Regions from separate parts of the Butyricicoccus sp. AF35-5AC genome, predicted to be linked through region 1. Evidence: predicted binding sites of a transcription regulator. Region 1 holds the regulator's gene; the other holds the start of a gene.
What was found. Region 1 encodes HrcA, which represses chaperone genes, less so after heat shock. Its sites were predicted from a motif close to TGTTAGCACTCNNNNNNNNNGAGTGCTAACA; they were not measured.

Region 1 (3,497 bases):
CGACCAGTGCTTCCGGGTCCAGACCGGTAGCCTTTACCAGATACGGCTTGCCGATGCGGCCTGCGTCGATCTGTGCCTTTGCATCCGCGTAGGACGGATCGTAGCGGCGCATAAAGCCAAGGAAGAAGATCTTGTCCGGGTGACGTTCAACGGCAGCCTCAGCGCGCTTGCACTCCTCAAGCGAGCAGCCGAGCGGCTTGTCGGTGAAGACGTGCTTGCCTGCATCGAGCGCGTACTCGATCATCCAGCAGTGCTCCGGAGAGGAGGAGACGATAACGACAGCTTCAATGTCTGCCTCGTCAACCATTTTCTTGTAGTCCGTGGTGGTGTACTCTACCTTGAGGTAGTCCTTTGCCCAGTCCAGCTCCTTCTGCACGAGCGAGCAGGCAGCGACCAGCTTGCAGCCGGGAATCTTGAACGCGAGATTCTGCGCGTGTACCGAACCGAGACGGCCCAAACCAACGATGCCAACTTTGATTTCCTTCATGTTTGTTCTCCTTTTTATAGAGCGGATTTTCTCTCTACGGCAATCGAACGATTGCCTGTCTCTCTCATAGTAATTCTATCACTGCGTGGACGCGAACGCAAGGAAAAACGACCAAATCAGAGCATTTTTCATACGGTGAAAATTGACATTTCAGCACTCGGCAGACGAGTGTGATAAAATTCCGACCATCATTTCATAAATTGTTCACAAACAGCACTTGACTTTGTCCGTATGTGGTGGTAAATTAAGTTTAGCACTCGGGGAGATGGAGTGCTAACAACCGAAAGAAAGGAGTCTGCTTCGGTGGAGCTTTCGGAACGTAAAAAGCAAATACTCAAAGCCATTATCGGCGATTACATCCGCACGGCTGAGCCGGTCGGCTCCAAGGCATTGACCGAGGGACACGAGCTGCCGTTCTCGTCCGCCACCATCCGCAATGAGATGAGTGAACTGGAGGACATGGGCTACCTCGAAAAGCCGCACACCTCTGCGGGACGAATCCCCTCACCGCAGGGTTATCGACTGTATGTGGATGAACTGATGGAGCGTCCGGCCGACAATGCGGAGGACGGAAACGCACTGCAGAACAGCGTGCTTACCAAGGTACGCGAGCTTGACCACCTCATTCAGGAGGCCGGCAAGCTGCTCACCAGTCTGACGAATTACGCGTCGGTTGCTATCACACCGGCCATGACACAGATCGCCATCCGGCAGTTTGAGATCATCGCAGTCGATAAGATGAATTTCGTAATCGTAGTAGTTACGGATTCGGGCACGGTCAAGAATAAAATGGTCCGCACGGTGGCTGAGGTCTCCAAGGATGAGGCCGAGCTGCTCACCTATGTGCTCAACCAGACGCTGACCGGACTGCCGCTCTCGAGCATCACCGCAGAGCGATTCGACATTGTGCGCCGCGCCGCGGGATTGACCGCGCTGCTCGCTCCGGTAGCCGAGTACATCGCAGAGCTGATCACCGAGCTGAGCGACCAGAAGGTTTACCTCGACGGTGCCAGCAAGCTGCTTCGTTTTCCGGAGTACCGCGATACGAAAAAGGCGCAGACGCTGCTCGATTACATGGAGGACGACCGCAAGCACCTGCTGCCGGCCACCCGCAAGATCGACGGCATCCAGTTCTTCATCGGACCGGAAAACGGCGAAAACCCGCTGAGTGAAACCTCGGCGATCTACGCAAAATACGATATCGGTAAGATCGGTCAGGGCGCGATCGGCATCGTGGGTCCGACCCGCATGGATTACGCCAAGCTGTCTGCACAGCTCAGCCGCTTCGCAAAAGGGCTGAACAAACTGATCGCCGAGACATTTTTAGATGAAAAAGACGGAAATCACTGATTTCCTGTAAACGGAGGCACAAAACGACATGAGCAAAAAGACAAAGCCGGAGGCGGAAGAGCAGGAGCAGGTAAAGACCGAGGCTCCCGCAGAGGAGACCGCCAAGGCTGAAGCAAAGCCCGCGACGGACTGGGAAGCCAAGTATAACGACCTGAACGATCGTTATCTCCGCATGGCGGCGGAGTACGACAACTTCCGCAAGCGCAGCCAGCGCGAGCGCGAGCAGGCGTACACCGATGCAGTCAGCCGCGCCGTAACCGCACTGCTGCCGACCTACGATAACCTCGAGCGGGCGCTCAAGGCAGAGACCGCCGACACCGAATATAAAAAGGGTGTCGAGCTGACCATGACGCAGCTGACCGAAAGCCTCAAGGGCATTAACGTCACCGTCATCGACGCTGCCGCAGGCACCGCATTCGATCCGAACTTCCACAACGCGGTTATGCACGTTGAGGATGAAAACCTCGGTGAGAATGTCATCGCGGAAACCTTCCAGCAGGGCTTCCAGATTGGCGATAAGGTTATTCGCCATGCGATGGTGAAGGTTGCAAACTGATTACTAACTGCTAATTAAAGTAAACAAAATCCTATCATTTAAGGAGTGTATTTATTATGGGTAAGATCATTGGTATTGACCTTGGTACGACGAACTCTTGTGTATCTGTTATGGAGGGCGGCGAAGCCGTAGTCATCCCTAACGCTGAGGGTGCGCGCACCACTCCGTCTGTTGTTGCATTTTCTAAGGACGGCGAGCGTATGATCGGTCAGGTCGCTAAGCGCCAGGCTGTAACCAACGCAGACCGCACCATTATTTCCATCAAGCGCCACATGGGCACCGACTACCGCGTAAACATCGACGGCAAGCCGTACTCCCCGCAGGAGATTTCCGCTATGATCCTGCAGAAGCTGAAGGCTGACGCAGAAGCATACCTCGGCCAGCCGGTAAATCAGGCGGTCATCACCGTTCCGGCTTACTTCTCCGACTCGCAGCGTCAGGCTACCAAGGATGCTGGCAAGATCGCAGGTCTGGAAGTTCTGCGTATCATCAACGAGCCGACCGCTGCTGCACTGGCTTACGGCGTAGATAAGGAATCCGAGCAGAAGATCATGGTATACGACCTCGGCGGCGGTACGTTCGATGTATCCATCCTGGATATCGGCGAGGGCGTTCTGGAGGTTCTGTCCACCGCAGGTGATACCCACCTCGGCGGCGATGACTTCGACCAGCGCATCATCGACTGGATGGTTGACGAGTTCAAGAAGTCCAACGGCATTGACCTGTCGAACGACCGTATGGCTATGCAGCGCCTGAAGGAAGCTGCTGAGAAGGCAAAGATTGAACTGTCCGGCATGAGCCAGACCTCCATCAACCAGCCGTATATCACCGCTGATGCTACCGGCCCGAAGCACCTCGAGCTGACCCTGACCCGTGCAAAGTTCAACGAGCTGACCGCAGACCTCGTTGAGCGCACCATGGGTCCGGTTCGTCAGGCTATGAGCGACGCTGGTCTGTCCGCTTCTGATCTGTCCAAGGTCCTGCTGGTTGGCGGTTCCACCCGTATCCCGGCTGTACAGGAGGCTGTTAAGGGCATCACCGGCAAGGAAGGCTTCAAGGGCATCAATCCGGACGAGTGCGTAGCAATCGGCGCATCCATCCAGG
Region 2 (3,497 bases), on a different contig from region 1:
CTCCGTGGAGGAATGGTACATCAGCAGATCCTGCAGCAGCTCCTTGTGCGCGCCGTACTCAACATAGGCGCCGTACTTGATCTGACGGCCGAACGCTGCCCAGAACTTCTCATAATCCTCGCGCTTGTCCTTCTGCATCTTGAGCAGCTCGCTCTTGATTTTCTTCTCAAGGCTCTGCGCGATGGCCTTCAAATGGCGGTCATGCTGCAGCATCTCACGGGAGATGTTGAGCGACAGGTCTGCCGTATCGACCATGCCGTGTACAAAGCTGAAATGATCAGGCAGCAGATCCGCGCATTTGTCCATGATGAGCACGCCGTTGGAGTACAGCTGCAGACCCTTCTCATAGTCCTTGGTATAGTAGTCCATCGGCGCGTGAGACGGGATGAACAGCATTGCTGTGTACGTTACCGCGCCTTCCACACTGGAATGGATATGGCACAGCGGCGGCTGATAATCGTAGAACTTCTGCGTATAGAAGCTGTTGTAATCCTCGTCCTTCAGCTCCTTCTTGGACTTCTTCCAGATCGGAACCATGGAATTGAGGGTCTCATTCTCGGTGTACTCCTCCCACTCCGGCTTGTAGTCGTCACCTGCATCCGCCGGCTTCTCCTTCATGCGGGAGCGCGTCATATCCATCTTGATCGGGTAGCGAATATAATCGGAATACTTCTTTACCAAACCCTGAATGCGGTACGGCTCGAGAAATTCATCGTAATTCTCGTTCTCCGTATTATCCTTGATGGTCAGCACGATCTTCGTGCCGTTTTCTGCCTTTTCGCACGGTGCAACCGTGTAGCCGTCCGCACCGTCGGACTCCCAGCGGTTGGCCTCGTCGCTGCCTGCCGCACGGGATACGACCTCAACATGCTTTGCAACCATAAAGGCCGCATAGAAGCCAACGCCGAACTGGCCGATGATGTCGATATCGTCTTGCTTTTCATTTTCGTTCTTGAACGCCAGCGAACCGGAATGCGCGATCGTACCGAGGTTGTTCTCCATTTCCTCGGCAGTCATGCCGCAACCGTGGTCCTCGATGATAAAGCGGCGGTTTGCCTTGTCGAGCGTCAGCTCGATCGGCAGACTGTCGCGGGTGATACCGGTCTTGCCTTCCTTCATTGCATTATAGTAGAGCTTATCCGTTGCGTCGGATGCGTTGGAGATCAGCTCACGCAGGAAAATCTCCTTGTGCGTATAAATAGAGTTGATCATCAAATCGAGCAGGCGCTTGGATTCTGCCTTAAACTGCTTGGTTGCCATGATTACATACACCTCTGTGTTTGTTGTTCGGTATTAGCACTCTCAATCATCGAGTGCCAACATTGATATAATAATCCCAAAGTCAGAAAAAATCAAGAGGGCTTTACAAAATTCATGGTTTATTCAAAAACGGTCATCAAGCCGCTCAAACGTCCGTCTTTTCTCTGCACCGGTTAACCGGGGCGCACGAACTGCCGCAGGCGGGTTCGCCCCTAACGGGCGGGATGTTTTTCGCTGAGATTCGGCGGTGGGGATTCGCCGTCTGCGGACGGCGGGAACGTCGCGGCGCCCGCAGCGGGGGCAAAAAGGAAGGACAACCTGCGGTTTTCCTTCCTCTTTGAACTCCTACCTTTCCCTTGCTTCCTAATCTGGTGCAGATTGCCTATATGTGACCGCTTCGAAAAGGAGTACGGCAGAGGATTTTTTCTTCCGTATCTTTCGCAACCGATTCGCAGTGTCAGATAACGTACTGCTACACAGACGGTTCACCTTGTGCCGCGCTTGCGTAGACCCTAATTAGCTGTAGCAGTATGCTATCTGAACTGCGTAAATGTGCTATACCACGCGGTAGAAAAAATCCTCTGCCGTTCTCTTTTTCGGAGCGGTCTCCTCTCTATCGTTACCACCGTGCTATACTACTAAGGGAAACGGGTGTTCAAAGAGGGTAGCACTCATTAAATCCGCGCACGGCGCGGGAAAAAGGTTTAGCAGCCTACGGGCAAACCGTAGGTGTCTACCCTTTTTGTCCCCTGCCGTGGACACGGCAAACGTCCCCGCCGCCGCAGCGGCGTAATCCTCGCCCGGAAATGGCGAACCACCTTCGCAGTTCGGGCACACCGGAAAACCTGTGTCTGCGACCGGTGCAGCCCGGATAGGACGAACTGTCTGCGCGATAGGACGCTCCCTATCCATTCTCAATTTTGACACACCCCCTTCCCTATGCTATACTAAAGAGAAGAAAACAATTTTGGAGTGATCGCATGGTACATCTTGGCAACGATTGGGACGAGATCCTTGCCGGTGAGTTTGAGCAGGATTATTACAAGCGCATTCGCTACTGGCTGAAAAAGGAATACGCCGAGCAGACCATCTATCCGGCGGCAGAGAACATCTTTAACGCTCTGCGGTACACGCCGTATTCCAAGGTCAAGGCCGTCATCCTCGGGCAGGACCCATATCACGGTCCCGGACAGGCGCACGGGCTTTGCTTTTCGGTTCAGCCGGGTGTTCAGCCGCCTCCGAGCCTGCAGAACATCTTCAAGGAGCTGCAGAGTGATCTTGGCATTGTGCCTCCCAAGGACGGCACGCTCACCAAGTGGGCGGAGCGCGGTGTGCTCATGCTGAACACGACTCTGACCGTACGCCGCGGGCAGGCGAACAGCCACAAAAACCTCGGCTGGACGACCTTCACCGACCATATCATTGAAAAGCTGAACGAGCATGAGCAGCCGATCGTCTTTCTGCTCTGGGGCGGCAATGCCCGCAGCAAAAAGAAACTCATCACCGCACCGCAGCACCTTGTGCTCGAAAGCGTGCATCCCTCTCCTCTGTCGGCGTACAATGGCTTTTTCGGCTGCAAGCACTTCTCCAAGTGCAATGCGTTTCTCGAAGCGCACGGCATCGACCCTATCGACTGGGATCTTACCCATTAAACAGTATGTTTCCGCACCATTTTTCCGGGTGCGGAAATTTTTTGACTTTTTTCAAAATTCCTATTGACAAATGGGAATTTCGGTTGTATATTTAATTCATACAAAACACATATGAATAAAGTGAATTTAGGAGCGTGATCTCAATGACGATCCGGCGAATGTGTCGATGTTGCATCGACTGAGTTTTCCCATCATTCCTTACTAACATCACATTCTAATTTTTCTTAATTTTGAAAGGCGGTTTATCCCATGTCTGATATTAAAAAGAGCTTCTCCGATCTGATCGGCAACACCCCGCTGTATGCGGCTGAAAAGTTTGCAGCTAAGGCTGGCGCTAACGCACAGATTCTCGCAAAGCTGGAGTACTTTAATCCGGCCGGTTCCGTTAAGGATCGTATCGCAAACGCCATGATCAGCGAGGCTGAGAAGTCCGGTGCGCTCAAGCCGGGCGCAACCATTATCGAGCCGACCTCCGGCAACACCGGTATCGGTCTGGCAGCAGTTGCAGCTTCCCGCGGCTACCACATCATCCTCACCATGCCGGAAACCATGAGCGTTGAACGCCGCAACATGCTGAAGGCTTAC

Region 2: htpG (molecular chaperone HtpG) is a predicted target of HrcA. The motif match lies at 1,292-1,322, and genes of this name have one in related genera.

What each region holds. Positions count from the first base shown of each region.
Region 1 is NZ_QUDX01000002.1:255,998-259,494, forward strand. Features, by position in the region: gene DWZ82_RS04615 (Gfo/Idh/MocA family protein) at 1-487, opposite strand, end outside; gene hrcA (heat-inducible transcriptional repressor HrcA) at 791-1,837, shown strand; gene grpE (nucleotide exchange factor GrpE) at 1,866-2,393, shown strand; gene dnaK (molecular chaperone DnaK) at 2,450-3,497, shown strand, end outside.
Region 2 is NZ_QUDX01000003.1:278,859-282,355, reverse strand. Features, by position in the region: gene htpG (molecular chaperone HtpG) at 1-1,260, opposite strand, end outside; gene ung (uracil-DNA glycosylase) at 2,241-2,912, shown strand; gene cysK (cysteine synthase A) at 3,162-3,497, shown strand, end outside.